2 regions of the Staphylococcus lugdunensis genome follow, and region 2 is predicted to be linked to the other one. Evidence: riboswitches for the same ligand, from Rfam matches in the RefSeq annotation. Region 2 holds a riboswitch; the other holds the start of a gene.
What was found. Region 2 has a riboswitch for S-adenosylmethionine ahead of metX (homoserine O-acetyltransferase MetX). Riboswitches for the same ligand answer to the same signal wherever they lie in the genome.
Positions count from the first base shown of each region.

Region 1: another riboswitch for S-adenosylmethionine. It lies ahead of AL499_RS04320 (methionine ABC transporter ATP-binding protein); the one in region 2 lies ahead of metX (homoserine O-acetyltransferase MetX).

Region 1 covers NZ_CP014022.1:911,103-919,595, forward strand. Annotated here, with positions in the region: gene popT (polyprenyl-phosphate transporter PopT) at 7-894, shown strand; gene AL499_RS04300 (CsbD family protein) at 925-1,128, opposite strand; gene AL499_RS04305 (metal ABC transporter solute-binding protein, Zn/Mn family) at 1,597-2,514, opposite strand; gene AL499_RS04310 (MetQ/NlpA family ABC transporter substrate-binding protein) at 2,704-3,516, opposite strand; gene AL499_RS04315 (methionine ABC transporter permease) at 3,538-4,233, opposite strand; gene AL499_RS04320 (methionine ABC transporter ATP-binding protein) at 4,226-5,251, opposite strand; SAM riboswitch class I at 5,337-5,445, opposite strand; gene AL499_RS04325 (thioredoxin family protein) at 5,500-5,799, opposite strand; gene AL499_RS04330 (toprim domain-containing protein) at 5,792-6,178, opposite strand; gene gcvH (glycine cleavage system protein GcvH) at 6,401-6,781, opposite strand; gene AL499_RS04340 (arsenate reductase family protein) at 6,906-7,262, opposite strand; gene AL499_RS04345 (thioredoxin family protein) at 7,405-7,728, shown strand; gene AL499_RS04350 (nitroreductase family protein) at 7,781-8,320, opposite strand; gene aroD (type I 3-dehydroquinate dehydratase) at 8,383-8,493, opposite strand, start outside.
Region 2 covers NZ_CP014022.1:1,439,893-1,448,385, reverse strand. Annotated here, with positions in the region: gene dnaB (replicative DNA helicase) at 195-1,592, opposite strand; gene rplI (50S ribosomal protein L9) at 1,662-2,108, opposite strand; gene AL499_RS06835 (DHH family phosphoesterase) at 2,105-4,072, opposite strand; gene AL499_RS06830 (DUF2232 domain-containing protein) at 4,094-5,023, opposite strand; gene metX (homoserine O-acetyltransferase MetX) at 5,197-6,165, opposite strand; SAM riboswitch class I at 6,232-6,330, opposite strand; gene AL499_RS06820 (AzlD domain-containing protein) at 6,419-6,748, opposite strand; gene AL499_RS06815 (AzlC family ABC transporter permease) at 6,745-7,440, opposite strand; gene serS (serine--tRNA ligase) at 7,734-8,493, opposite strand, start outside.

The sequences.
Region 1 (8,493 bases), 530 kb from region 2:
GTCATTATGAAACATTTTAGATGGATTAATGTCTTGAAAGGTTTTGGTATGGGCACAAGTGATTTAGTTCCTGGTGTTAGTGGTGGAACAATCGCCTTGTTACTAGGCATTTATGATGATTTTATTCATGCTATCAGTGGACTATTTTCTAAACGTTTCTGGCCTAGTCTTAAATTCTTATTTCCAATCTTAATCGGCATGTTGTTAGCTATCGGCCTTTTAAGTAAACTTTTTAATTATTTATTGGCCAACCATCAAGTACCAACCATGTTTTTCTTCACAGGATTAATCATTGGTATCATTCCCTATTTATTGCGTATATCTCATTTCAAAAGTCGCTTTCAAGTTAAACATTATGCTGTAGTTGCTTTAGGTATCATTATCTTAGTCATAATCACATTGCTCAATCATGGTGACACGCATGCCAACACGTCACTTACATTAAATTCAAGTCTTATTATTGAATATTTTATCGCTGGCATGTGTGCGTCTAGTGCAATGCTCTTACCAGGTATTTCAGGTTCATTTATGTTACTGGTATTCGGTGCTTATGGCACAGTAATGTTTGCTATTTCTGAACTTATGTCATTTAATTTTCAAGCTATATCTTTATTATTCGTTGTTGGCTTGGGCATCGTAGCTGGCTTTATATGTTCTAGTAAAGTCATCCATTATGCGTTGCATCATTATCCTACATTGACCTTTGCCTTGATTATTGGCTTTGTGATCGGCTCTGTTTTTGCTGTTTTCCCAGGAATGCCAATGACGCTGCTATCATGGTTGATATCGATTATTACGCTTATACTAGGTTTTATCGTTAGCTTCGTTTTAGGCCAAATTACCGCTAAAAATGAAGCTTCAACATCAAGCAAATCACACAAAGAAAGCTCTTAAGCACACAGCCTAAGAGCTTTTTCTACTTTATTAGTTTGTATCTCTATTTTTCCCGTCTTTAATGTTATCAACAAAATCTTTTGCTTTGTCTTTTACATTATCGATTGTTTCTTTTACTTTACCAGAAGCTTTATCTTCTTTACCTTCTTTTTCTAACTCTTTATTGTCTGTCACATTACCTACAGTTTCTTTTACATTCCCTTTTGCTTGTTCAAATTTATTGTCTTCAGCCATTTTGTATTCCTCCTAGGTTGTTTTGAGATAGTTCTATTTACCCGTAGGCCACATTCATAAACATCTTTTCGAAAAAGATTCACTACAGTATGTGTCTTATTGGGTTGCATGCTGTAAAATCAGAGCTAAATCACGGCTGACGTTCAGCTTGAGTTTAACGCTTAAGTTAAATATCTCTTTCCCAGAAAAATACTACACTACAAGATTTATAATTACCACATTCATATCAAAATAGGAGCGGGACAGAATTCATAATAAATTCGTAGTCCCGCCCCAGAGAGGTTGACTAGGATGAAAACAAGCTTGGTATCAGCGTATTTTCAATCCAGTCAACTACTTTCAATATATAGTTCTTAGCCTAAAACATAAAGATGTTCCAAACTGATTTTACAATCAGACATGAATGATGCTTAAAATGCTTGTTGAGCTACAAATTCTTATCTGCACACTATTACGACTGTATCTGTATTATTCAGTTAATGCTTGTCTTAATGTTTTAATATTTTTAGCCATCAATGATTGATATGTTGCATCTTTGTCATCTTTTGTTAGCACAGCCATATTATGGAAACTTAATGGTTTCGTATCTGTTTCTGATTTAATGACATCCGTTGTTTTGTGTGGAATATTTTGTTCATACAATACATACGGCTGTTTTGATTTTTTGATTTCTTTGACGATATCCATGACTTTCTTTTGACTTGGTTCGTCATCATTCATACCGTTTACGCCTTCTTGTTCAAAATCATAGCGTTTTGCCAAGTATCCAAGTGAATCATGTGAGATAATGACTTTGTCTCGTTTTTTATTTTTTGAGATATCTTTCATTTGTTGATCAATATGGTCGATATCTTTGATTAATTTTTTGTAGTTATCTTCATAATATTGTTTATGCTTACTATCTTTGGCAATAAGTTCATCTTTGATTTCTTTAGCAAATTTTTTATTGAGTACAGGATCTAACCATACATGTGGGTCATGTTGTGTGTCCTCATCTTCATCTGCTTTAATCATGTCTTTTTTAGCCATATCTTTAGTTAATTGTAATTTCTTATCATCTTTATTGATGGCTTTGCCAATTTTTTTGGCAACTGGATCCATATCATCGCTAGAATAAACAAATAAATCACTCTTAGCAATATTTGTCATTTCCTTTTGCGTTGGCTCATAACTATGTATATCCGTGCCTTTCGGATAGATTGATTTCACATTGACATATTTACCACCAATTTGCTCAATAAAGCTTTGGAACGCAAAGACGGTTGTATAAACATTTAGCTTATTATCCGCACTTACTTTTTTATTGTCCTCGCTCTTACCACCACCACATGCTGTAAGTGTTATCGTTAAAATAATGGTTAATATACCTACTAGTAACTTCTTCATAACCTACTCCTCTAAATCGTAATTATTACGCTTAAAACTATATACCTAGTTTCTAAATAAATCAAGCCCTTAAACAAATTTTTTGATGTTAATATAAAATTTCTTATATTAGTAATCTCACAAAATATCTTTATACATGCAGAAAACCCGAGATACTCAATTAAATTGACCTTCTCGGGTTTTTAGCTATTATTTGGCTGGTACTACTGCACCGTCATATTTTTTATTAATGAAGTCTTTAATCTCTTTAGATTGTAATACTTCGATTAAAGCTTTAATTTTTTTATCATCTTTATGGCCTTTTCTTACTGCAATTAAATTCGCATATGGATTGTTTGTTGCTTTTTCAAGAACGATTGAGTCTTTTTTAGGACTTAATTTTTGATCAATTGCATAGTTTGAATTGATAATTGCTGCATCTACATCTTGGTTTTGGTAGATTTTAGGTAAAAATTCTGCCGATTGTTTGTTATTAAATTTAATATTTTTCTTATTTTCTACAATGTCACTGAACTTCGCATCTTCAATTTTTACGCCTTTTTTAATTTTAATTAAATCTGCATCCACAAAGAATTTTAAGAATCGACCTTGTTCAGCTGGATTATTTGAAACATAAACTGTTGCACCATTTGGTAAATCTTTTAAACTTTTATATTTTTTAGAGTAAACAGCCATTGGTTCTAAGTGTACGTTACCAGCTGATTCAATTTTATAACCTTTTTCTTTACTTTCTGTTTTTAAATAAGGTGTGTGTTGGAAGTAATTGGCATCGAGTTCACCTTTATCTAATAATTTGTTTGGCGTTGTATAGTCATTGATTGATTGAATCTTTAAGTCATATCCTTTTTTCTCTAATAATGGTTTAGCTTTTTCTAAAATTTCAGCATGTGGTGCTGGTGAAGCGCCGACTTTAATAGTCTTATCTTCACTGTCTCCCTTACCACAAGCCGCTAATGCGATCGTTAATACGAATACTGCAACTAAAGTTAAAATCTTCTTCATCTAATCATTCCTCTTTCCTTCTTATCGTTTGTCTAATTTATTTGTAATCCAATCCCCAATAAATTGAATTATAAATACAATAATTAAAATAAATACCGTCGAAACTAAAATGACATCATTTTGGTTACGAGTGAAACCAGTAAGGTAAGCTAGGTTACCTAAACCACCTGCACCAATAACTCCGGCAACAGCTGTTGAGCCAACTAAAGCAATTGCTGTCACTGTAATGCCGGAAACGAGTGCTGGCATCGATTCAGGAAGTAATACCTTTCTTACTATGGTAAGTGTGGTAGCACCCATTGAAACTGAAGCTTCAATGACACCTTTATCAATTTCTTTAAAGGCGATTTCAACTAATCTTGCATAAAATGGTGAAGCGCCAATGATAAGTGCTGGCAAGGCTCCGGTTGGTCCACTAATCGTACCTAAGACAATGCTTGTAAATGGAATTAGCAGCAAGATTAAAATAATAAATGGTATCGCTCTAAATAAATTGACTACAAATGACACAATACTATAGAAAATACGTGCACCTACTGAATTACTTTTCGCTGATAGGAATAAAAGCACACCTAAAATCAAGCCAAAAATAAACGCAAAAATGGTTGATATAATAGTCATGTATAGTGTCTCGTAAATCGCTGTCCAAACTTCTGGCCATTGCACATTTGGCATTGTCACCATCTCATGGAAGATTTCGCTATATGATTTACCCATGTCTTAGCACCTCCACATTGACACCTTTTTTATGTAATCCTTCAGTAAAATGATCAAAGTCTACTTCTGAAATATGTGGTATATGAATCACTAAAAATCCTATTGTGCCATTGCGCGTATTCTTAATATCTGCTTCAAGAATATTAACGTCTATGTTATGTGTTTTCGTAATATAAGACACGATAGGTTGTGTCGTGTTATCACCGTTAAAGTTTAGACGTACGACATAAGCATCGTGTGCTAGTGGCTCGAGTTGATCTAATGATTCCTCAAAATCGTTATTTAAATCATCTTTTACGAAACGACGTGTCACTTCATGTTGCGGATTTTCAAAGACATCACTTACTTTACCTTGCTCAATCACACGGCCATTCTCCATGACAGCAACTTGATCACACACGCGTCGAATGACGTGCATTTCGTGTGTAATTAACACGATCGTTAAGCTCTGACTTTTTTTAATTTTTAATAACAAATCTAAAATTTCATCTGTTGTTTGCGGATCAAGGGCACTTGTCGCTTCATCGCATAGTAGAACATCAGGGTCATTCGCAAGTGCACGCGCAATTCCTACTCTTTGCTTCTGTCCACCTGATAATTCAGAAGGATACGCATGTTCTCTACCTTTTAAACCCACTAATTCAACTAACTCAAGCGCACGTTTGACAGCAAGTCCTGACGGAACGCCTGCAATTTCAAGGGGAAATTTAATATTGTTTAATACGGTTCTTGACCATAATAAATTAAAATGTTGAAAAACCATGCTTACCTTTTGGCGTTTTAAACGCAGTTCTGACTTAGATAACTGACTCATGTTATCACCATCGATGATGATATCTCCTGACGTTGGGGACTCGAGTTGATTGAACATTCTGATTAATGTGCTTTTACCGGCGCCAGAAAATCCAATCACACCGTAAACCGAACCAGTTGGTATATTTAAATCAACGTGATCAACTGCGAGAACATCTTTTTTCTTTGTGTGATAACGTTTAACAACTTGTTTTAACTCAATCACGTTAAGTGCCTCCTTATGTAGCTGTATCTAATTAAAAATGCTTCCTCAAACTTTAGATGTTTGAGAAAGCATTTATATATCCTTTCTCTCATCTTCTAAAGTTTAACTTTATGTGAATTGGCACCATTTCTATTTCTAATATAGACGGTTGCCGGGCTTCGCAGGGCACATCCCTCCACCTCTCTCGATAAGAGTTTTCGCATTATTTAATTAATTTTAATCCTACCATTATGGTAATATTTCGTCAACTACTTTTTTAAATTTTCTAACAAATAAGGCACCGATTGAAATGCATAGATTCGTTTCAACTCTTGTGTTTGATTCATTAGCAGTAACACAGGGACTGATTGAATTTGATAATGTTCACTAAATTCCGGATAGAAATTCAAATCAAGCTTGGTTACTGGTAGTTGTAACATTTCATTAGCAATATCTAACATACGTTCAGATATTTTACACGTTCCGCACATTGGTGTATAACCAAAGATAAGGTGACGTGGTTGTTGTGCATGCTCTGTTATTTCAGAGATGTTGATATCTTTAGTCATTCGATAAGACGAACCTTTCCATGTTTAAATGAGGCATGAGCTGTTGTTCTTGTCGAACCATGAACCCATGCTTGTGCAGTACTTTGGCTAAATATTTCTTAGGGCAGCGCGCAACTTCGCAATATGTTCTATCTATATAAATATGTTCACTTTCACTCAAATAGCGTTTAAACCATTTACGAATATTGGCACCTTCATCATCTGAATCTGCCAGGATAAAAACCTGTTTGCCATAAAGTGATTCTATCATATCATCTATCTTATCTATACTCATTGTACCGTGTGTACAAATAATGTGAACGGGCTCAGCAATCACTTGTTGTACCCTTTTCTTATCTGATTTACCTTCTACAATAATAACTTTATTTACAAGTGTCATGTTCATCCACCTTCTACAGTTACATATTATAAGACAGTTACTTCTATACAAAAACGCGTGTCTCTAAACATTGAAATGCTGTAAAAATAATTATTATTTTGTTGCGTTTAGATTAATCATGTTAACAAAATGTTATATTACCAATAAACTGGTCATATACCTTTGTTTATAACTGATGATAGAAAAAACTCCAAGATACGTATATCAAGGAGTTCATCGCTTTTATTCGCCAATCATTTCAGCATATTGTTCTGCAGATAATAATTCATCTAATTGGCTTTCATCATCTAATTCAACTTTAACCATCCAAGCCTTTTCGAATGGTGATTCATTCACAAATTCAGGACTATCTTCGAGCTCTTCATTTGTTTCAATGATTTTTCCAGAAACAGGTGCATAAAGTTCTGACACTGTTTTAACAGATTCAACACTACCAAATGTATCCCCTTCGTTAATTTCATCATCAACGTCTGGTAGTTCAACGAATACAATATCACCTAATTCGCCTTGCGCGTATTCAGTAATACCAATTGTTACAACATTTCCGTCAACTTTTACCCATTCATGTTCCTTAGAATATTTTAATTCGCTCGGTACTGTCACGAAAATCCCCTCCTAAAAATAATTACAGTTTAATGATGCCATACCGTCTGCATTCATTCAACTATTATTCATAAAACTTTGAATAATTTCTGCACATATAATAATATATGTAAACTGTATTATATTATGCTAACCACGTTTCTTTATATTGGTCTTCTTTAAATCCAAGTGTGATTCTATCTCCTGAGATTGCAAGTGGACGTTTTACCAACATACCATCGCCAGCTAATAACTCTAATTTTTCATCTTGCGTTAAGTCTTTCAACTTATCTTTAAGCCCTAATTCACGATATTTAGCACCATGTGTATTAAATAGTTTATTAACTTCCACACCTGTTTTCTTAATGATTTGTTCAAATTCTTTTTTAGTTGGTGTATGTTGCACAATATCGATTGGTTCAAAGCTAACGCCATAATCTTTTAGAAACTTTGCAGCCTTTTTACAAGTTGTACAATTAGAATATTGATAAAATTTTATCATTCAGTTGTAACCTCCTATAGTAGTTACGTTTAATATAACAGATATTAAATGAAAACGCTCTATTTTTTAAGCTGAATTTTTTATTAAAAAAGTAAATTTAGTTATAATACGATTACGACATTGACTAAAGGAGCGCATCAATATGGAAAGTATACAAACAACTGAAAATTTTAATAAGATTATTCAAAGTGATCAGCCTGTCATCATAAAATTTGAAGCGGGTTGGTGTCCAGATTGTAAAGCAATGGATTTATGGATTGACCCTATAATTGAAAAATACAATGCCTATCAATGGTATTCAGTCAATCGAGATGAGTTAGAAGATGTTGCTGCAAATCATGATGTAATGGGCATTCCTAGTTTATTAATCTTTAAAAATAGTGAAAAATTAGCACACTTACATTCAGCAAATGCTAAATCACCCGAACAGGTTGAAACTTTTTTAGCTGAAACATTTCAAGCATAAAGCAAAAGCATGAAGTTCCGACATTACCAGTCGTGACTTCATGCTTTATTTATTAGAATTTTTCTATAAGATTTTTGTTTTTACGTTGAACATGTGGCATATCAACTGATAAGTCTGTAAGATATAGCAATCCTGCAATGGCTTCATCACCAGCGATACCAAAGATTTTACGTACTTTAGGTTCAAAAATATAAGGTGGTGTTTTCCAACAAGTGCCAATTCCTGCTTCATGTAATAATAACATTAAGTTTTGAGCATAAGCACCCAAAGCAAAGAAATTCTCTCTATTTTGACGTTGGCGTGGATCTGTTTTCACAACCAATACCAATATACCGCCTAAACGCGTTACCGTTTGATAATGATCTTGCTGTTTATCCACACTATCTGGGAATGCATAAGGCGTGATTGCTTCACTCATATCCCCTAGTCTATCCTTTGTAATGTGAATCATGCGCCAAGGTTCTCGCATGCCATGGTTTGGTGCATCTGCTGCTTGTTCAATCGCTTGATATAATGCTTTATCGTCGATTTCGACATCATGTTTAAATTTCTTAATACTTCTTCTATTTGCAATCGCTTCTTGTAATTCCACGACGTATCTCTCCCTTTTTCGTTGATAACTATTATCAATTATATGCGAGTTTATGAGATTATTCAATTATCGTATTTTTGATAGAAATTGATGATGTCATGTAATTGCGTAACTTGTATTTGACCAGGCGCTTTAGGTGTGTCAATACAGCCATAAGACATTGTACCTCCAAA
Region 2 (8,493 bases):
GTGTTTTTCACATTATTATTTTAGAATTTTGATGTCTATCCACTTCAAAAACACTTTAATATCAAGGTTTAAAGATGTTTTTACAAATTTCCAAGATACATACTTAGCTGTTAAAAAGTATGTTAAAACAAAATAAAAACCGTACATTTAAAATTAATCAAAATTAAACGTACGGAAATAAAAATATTCTTTTCTTACATTTCAGCATGTGCATAATCAATATCGGTAAATTTATTATATTGCTTCATAAAGTGAAGTTTGACGGTACCGGTTGGGCCGTTACGTTGCTTAGCTATAATAATTTCGATTTCACCATTATCATCATTTGTTTGTGGTTCGAAATTGCCACCATCTTCATCTTCTTCACCATCGCCACGATTATAATAATCATCACGATATAAAAATGCAACAATATCAGCATCTTGTTCTATAGAACCTGATTCACGAATGTCACTCATCATTGGTCGTTTATCTTGTCGTTGTTCAACACCACGAGATAGCTGACTTAACGCAATAACAGGACATTCTAATTCTCTAGCGATTGCTTTTAGTGTTCGAGAAATTTCTGAAACCTCTTGCTGACGATTATCAGATAAACGTGAACCGCTTCCTTGTATTAATTGCAAGTAGTCAATCATAATCATATCTAAACCATGTTCTTGCTTTAAGCGACGACATTTAGAACGGATATCTGTAATACGAATACCTGGTGTGTCATCGATAAATATTTTCGTACGTGATAATTTACCTACCGCAATGGTAAAGCGATTCCAATCTTCTTCAGTCATCGTCCCTGTTCTTAAACGGTTAGAATCTACGTTGCCTGAGCTACATATCATACGCGTAGCAAGTTGGTCTGCCCCCATCTCTAAAGAAAAGATACCTACTGTATAATTATCCTCGTGAACCGCTACTTTTTGAGCAATATTAAGTGCGAAGGCAGTCTTACCTACTGATGGTCTAGCTGCAATAATAATCAAATCATTACGATTAAAGCCAGCTGTCATTTGGTCTAAGTCACGATAGCCTGTTGGTATCCCAGGCGTTTGACCGCTATTTTGGTCAAGTTCTTCTGCTGTTTCATAAACTTGGCCTAAAATATCTCTAATATCTTTAAATCCTTCACTATCGCGTGTTGATGATAATTCTAAGATACGTCTTTCTGCATCACTTAAAATAGCATCTAACTCTAATTCATCATTATATCCGTCATTAGCAATACTATCTGCCGTTTGAATGAGCTTCCGCTTTAAAGCATGCTTCGCCACAATGTCAGTATAGTATTGAATGTTACGTGTCGTGGGTACGTTATTAGAAAGCTCAGCTAAATATTGCGGACCACCCGCTTCACTTAATGTACCATCATTTGTAAGTTGATCCATAAGTGTAACGACATCAATTTCTTTAGTATCTTCATTTAAATGCATCATTGCACGGAAGATATGTTGATGGGCGCCTCTATAAAATGACTCAGGAAGCAATACCTCCTGAGTCGAACTTAACAATTCTGGATCAATAATAATCGCACCTAAGACAGATTGTTCAGCTTCATTATTATGGGGCATTTGATTTTGCTCATATGATCTATCCATTATTGATTACACCTCTTAATCAAAAAGTTAAACCTCTTTGATATCAATCTTATCTTAATTAACAGCGTCTTATTGTTCTACTACATGTACACGAATTGTACCATCAACTTCTTTGTCTAATTTCACTGGTACATTCGTATAACCTAAAGCATGAATACCTTGTGGTAAGTCCATTTTACGTTTATCTAATTTAATATCATGCTGTTTTTTTAAACCTTCAGCAATTTGTTTTGTGCTTACAGAACCAAATAATTTGCCACCTTCACCTGTTTTAGCACTGATTTCAACTTCAATATCAGCTAATTTGGCTTTTAGCGCTTTGGCTTCATCAATTTCTTGTTGTCTATCTGCTGCTGCACGTTTATTTTGTTGTTCTAATTGTTTTAAATTGCCAGGAGTTGCTTCTACGGCATATTTATTTTTTAGTAAAAAGTTATTCGCATATCCTACTGGTACGTCTTTAACTTCTCCTTTTTTGCCTTTACCTTTAACATCTTGTGTAAAAATTACTTTCATGCATCTTCACTCCTACTGATTTGTTCTGTAATTGCTTGTTGTAATTGTTCGATTGCTTCATCAATGGTTACATCTTTAATTTGCGTTGCTGCATTGGTAAGATGGCCACCGCCACCTAATGCTTCCATAGTTAATTGTACATTAATTGAGCCTAACGAACGAGCAGAAATACCAATTAAATTGTCTTCTCTTTTTGCGACAACATATGACGCTTCAATACCTTCTAAACTTAACAGCTCATCTGCTGCTTGTGCAACAGTCACGGGATGGTAAATTTTATCATCTGAACCATGTGCAATAGCAATGCCATTATCTTGCACTTCTACAGTTTGAATCAGTTCAGAACGATTAATATACGTATCGACATCATCTTTTAAGAAATGCTGAGTCAATATCGTATCAGCACCATGTGCACGTAAGTAACTTGCAGCATCAAAAGTTCTAGAACCTGTTCTTAATGTAAAATTACGCGTATCAACGATAATTCCTGCATACATAACTGTTGATTCTAAGCGTGTTAAACGCTGTTCTGTCGGTTGATACTCTAATAATTCTGTAACAAGTTCAGCTGTTGAACTTGCATAAGGTTCCATGTAAATTAATAACGGGTTTGAAATAAAGCTTTCACCTCGTCTATGGTGGTCAATAACGACTTTACGATTAGCTTTATTTAAAATATTTTCGTCTAATACCATTTCTGGTTTGTGCGTATCGACAATGACGACTGTCGTTTTAGAAGTCATCATATCCCAAGCTTCATCTGATGTAACAAAGCGCTCTTTTAGTTCTGGCTTTTTATCAATTTCATTCATCACACGGCGTAAAGTTGGGTCAATATCCTCTTCATTTAACACAACATAGGCTTCTAAGTTATTCATTAGTGCAAAGCGAGAAACACCAATTGCAGCTCCGATTGCATCTAAATCTGGACGCTTATGTCCCATAATAATTACTTTGTCGCCTTCTGTTAAAATATCTTTCAAAGCATGAGATATAACACGCGCTCTCACACGCGTACGTTTTTCCATTGGGTCAGTCTTACCGCCGTAGAAACGTACATTACCATTCATACTTTTAATCGCAACTTGGTCTCCGCCTCGACCTAAAGCAAGATCAAGACCTGATTGTGATAATTCACCCAAATCTATAAGATTTTCTGTGCCTTCTCCAACACCAATGCTTAGTGTAAGTTGGGCGCGATAACCAACACTTTTTTCTCGCAACTGACTTAAAATTTCAAAGTTAGACTTCTCAATTTCAGCTAAAATCTTTTGATTAAGATAAGCTACGAATTGATCTGAACTATAGCGTTTAAAATAAATATTATATTCAGAAGCCCAACGACTGATAACACGTGTTACCATTGAGTTGATTTCTGAACGTTGCGTATCGTTCATATTCTGTGTTATTTCATCATAATTATCTAAAAATAACGTTGCTATAATTGGCTTAGAGTCTTCATACAACTTATTTGTATGCACCTCATCGGTAATATCAAAGAAATAAAGACAATGATCATCTTCACTATAGCGCACGTGATAATGATAATTATTATTCTCAATTTCTACTTCTTGAATCTTTTCCAATTGCTTTAAAATATTGGGGAAAACCTCATTAATAGGTTCAGAAATTACGTTTGATTCTAAATGATCTGACATAAACTGATTGATCCATTCAATATGATCATCCGCATCTAAAACGACCATTCCTATTGGCAAACGTTTAATTGCCCTATTACTTCCTGCTGAGATATGGCCACTTAAATCATCCACATAGTTATCCATTTTTATCATTGCTTGTCGGGCTAATACCGCACTGATAACGATAATTACAAAGAGAATCGCTGCCGCTATCCCTGCAACAAGTGGTTTAAAGATAAACCCCAATATAACAAGGGCTATCGCCGTTAGAACCATTAAAATGTACGGAACAAACAAAGCTTTTTTTGTGGATTGTCGGTTCATTTTTCCACCTCTATTCGCTTTTTAGTATCTTTTTTTTATTATCTGTTTTAAGTTAATTCCTAAATCAAGCACCCCTATAAGTGCAACAATATGCGTTACTGGCGAAATAATTGTCCCAATTACCATTAATATTATTGTTACTACGTCTGGCATGCGTTTTGCTTTTCCGAAGAAATGAATCACGCTTAATCCTTGGATGTACATCAATAATGATAACATAATCTGTAAGTTTATAACGATACTTTGGAAGATACTCGGTTGTGTTGCAAACATTACACATATTAAATCAATAACATATAACCACAAGACTGAACGTTTAAACTGCCATGCGAATAATGGTTTGAATATTGGTGTTGCTATTTTAAACTTTCTAAGAATTGGGAATGTGACAAGCAAATTGATTAAAATAAGGATAAATATTGCTATTATCATATAACTTGGAAGCTGAATAGACAATTGTTTAATGATAAAACTTAATGTTTGTTCATATTCTGCTTTCATGCCACTTTGAACATACGCTTGATCCAATAAATCTTCTAGTGGTTTTACTGCTGTTCGAACTAATACTTGTGCCTTGGGAATATGACCAAACACTTGTAATAACATAAAACCAATAATAGTTATTGTGCTGGCGACCGTCGTCGCTATGTAAAGAATCTGTTCTTTAGATGCACGTTCTTTAAGTAATTGTCCGATGACAATACTTGAGATAAGTACTAATATCATGGCACTTAATACGATTGTATTGCCGAATAATACTGCAATAACCAAAGTCACAATTGTAGCCAAACCAAATGATGGTATTGACTTATTCCAGAGAATAATTCCAGGAATGGTTGCAAATAAACATAACAGCCAACCCACTTCTGGTAATATATATGTGACTAAAGCGACTACAATTAATGCAAGCGTACCGATAATAGTAGCTTTAGGTTCTATTTTTGAAAACAACTTCGCCACTCCTATACTAAATTTAACTATAAGCACTATTTTAACCCGTGTAGCATATTAAAACAAATAAAGGACTTATTGGCATAGTAACTTTCATTTAAATGTCTAAATTAGCTTATCTTTAGACATTTTACACAGTCGTATGTCTTACCTCAATATCCATGATTGTCACTTCATTTACGTTTAAATGTTGATACCTTTAAAAAATGATATAAATTAGGTGCCCAAGTATTAAAATTAAGCAAAAAGCCATCATGTCCAACATTATCTGGAACAAAGAAATGACGGTGATATTTAAAGCGTACGCCTAATTGCTGTACCAGGTCATCTGGATATAGTAAATCATCGATAAATCCCATTGTCAGTACTTTAGTATCTAAAGATTGATATACTTCATCAACATCTGTTCTACCACGGTCAACGTTATGACTGTCTAAGACATCTAACATAGTTAAATAGCAATCCAAATCATAATGTTCTTTAAATTTATCACCTTGGTAACGTTGATAATTGACTACCTCATCAGGAGTAAAGCGTTCATCATAACTTTTAGATGAACGATATGTTAAAAATCCTAATTGTCTTGCAATACTCAAACCTTCTTTACCACCGATATGAATGGCTTGACGAGCAATCTCATTAAATGCACGACTGTATGATGATGTCTTATCGGTGGCTGCTAAAATTACTGCTTTATCAACAACAAATCGCCGATTATATAGTAATTCCATCACTTGCATCCCGCCAAGACTTCCACCAATTAATATGTTAATCTTGTTAAAACCTAATGCTTGAATTCCTAATTCTATTGCTTTGGTAACATCTCTTAAAGTCAATTTCTTAGGAAAATGTTGGTCTGTAAGATGTGAGCTAGAGCCAAATGGGCTTCCTATCACATTAAACGTTAGGAATTGATAATCATGAATTGGCATATAACCACCATCGATAATTTCACGCCACCAACCTGGCTGTTCATTGGTTCCATACGTTAAATGATTTCCAGTTAAGGCATGGCAAACCACAACCAAAGGCTGCCCTTGATAACCTACATGCTCATATCGCAGTTTTAAATTTTCTATTTTTTCGCCAGACTCTGTAGTAAATGCTCCAAGTTCCAAAGTATCGACAGTATAATTTATCATGACTATTCCTCCTTTAAATAATATAAAAAACCGCTCCTACTCTAAATGAAGTAAGAAGCGGTCATTGACTTATCATTCGAGTATCTCGTTGGTTTTAGCACCGTGCATTACTGTCGGTTGCTGAAGCGTCACTGGGCCAAATCCCTCAGCTTCTCATAATAAGATATATTTATGTCTATTATTAAGTTAAATTTAAATTTATTTTATCTAAAAAATATGATAACTGCAATGCCTTACTGCGATTTAGTATAGGTTAAAAGAATAAACGAAGCCCCGCCATTAACACAATGCCTGTCACAACTGTTATGGTCAAACTGCGTGAAATAAAAGCAACAACAATAGTCGGAATCGTAATAATCACGAATGATAAATTAATAGTAAAGCCTAAGCCGTGCGATGGTTGTTTTATCATAGCGTCTACAACTAATGCAGTAAACAGTGTAATAGGAATATAAGACAGCCATTTAACAACCTTCTCAGATAATTGTATGCGTGTAATCATAATAAAAGGCACAATTCGAATTATCAAAGTAACTAAACCACTAAAAAAGATAATAGCAAACATATACCAAGATGTTGTCATCGTTCCATCACCACCCCTAATGTCGAAGCAATGATAGCAGACAATAATATTGCCACATAAGTTGGCATAAACCAGCTAAAGATAAACATCATGACAATAACAGAGATGATTAAAACAATGTATATTTTAAGTTTAGAATTGGTAATAGCATCAAACTGCGCAATAGCTAAGAAGACAAACATTGCTGTAATAGCGTAATCTAGTCCAAAAACTTCAGGATTACTTATGAATTTGCCAAACACGGCACCGCCAATCGACGCAATCGTCCAAAAGACATATGCCGTAATATTTAAGCCATGAAGCCAGCGATCATTAATTTTTTCACCTTTTAAATAAGGTGAAATAGCCACGCCAAATGTTTCATCTGTCAATATTGAAGATAGCCCTACCCTATTCCATAACCCATATTGCTTATAATTGGGTGCAAGTGTCATTGATAATAAGAAAAAACGTGAATTGACAATAAGCGTCGTCACGATAATTGCTGTAATCGGTGTACCTGCAATGACTAACGCACAAATAATAAACTGAGCTGCTCCCGCATAAACAATCAGACATAAAAGGATAATTTCTAATAAACTAAAATGTTGTGATGCAGCTACAATGCCAAAAGAAATACCTACACCTGCATAACCTAATAATGTAGGTATACATTCTTTAACACCTTGTTTAAAGGAAAGATGTGTATCCATTTTATGCCTCCTCTTTTTATTTAATAACCAAGATAAGTCTAATATAACACTAGAACTGTATCAATCCTTTTATAATTCCGTTTGTCTGACGTTAGACAAACGAATGTCTAAAAATCTTTATATAAGTACCTTTAATTTTAATAAATTTTTCTGATAATTATTTAGACTACTCGCATTCAAATAACTTATCATTAAAAAAACAGGGAAACCATTGAGTTCGTATCTTTCTCAATCTTTCCCTGTATGATGATTTAATCTATGACATATAACGATGCGTCAACAAATAACGCTATTTATTTAACTGGTTTAATTTCTGTTTTACCGCCCATGAATGGCACTAAAGCTTCTGGAATAGTAATTGAACCGTCAGCATTTTGATAGTTTTCAACAATTGCCGCAAACGTACGTCCTACAGCAAGTCCACTACCGTTTAAAGTATGTGCTAATTCTGGCTTAGCAGCATGATCACGTTTGAATCGAATATTTGCACGACGCGCTTGGAAATCTGTACAGTTTGAGCATGAACTAATTTCTTTATAATCATTATAACTTGGTAACCATACTTCTAAGTCATATGTTTTAGCAGCACTGAATCCAATGTCTCCAGTACATAGAATAACACGACGATATGGTAATTTAAGCTCTTCTAAAATCGCTTCCGCATTCGTTGTCATTTCTTCTAGTGCATTCCAAGAATCTTCTGGTTTTTCAAAGCGAACCATTTCAACTTTATCGAATTGATGCAAACGGATTAAACCTCTTGTATCTCTACCAGCAGATCCAGCTTCACTACGGAAACAAGCAGATTGGCCAGTGAATTTTTCAGGTAAGACACCTGGTTGAATAATTTCATCACGATAATAGTTTGTTAATGGTACTTCTGCTGTAGGTATTGTGTATAGACCCTCTTTTTCTACTTTAAATAAATCTTCTTCAAATTTAGGTAATTGTCCAGTACCAAACATTGTATCAGCATTTACTAACTGAGGAACCATCATTTCAGTATAACCATGTTGTGTTGTATGTTTCGTAATCATATAGTTCATCAAAGCA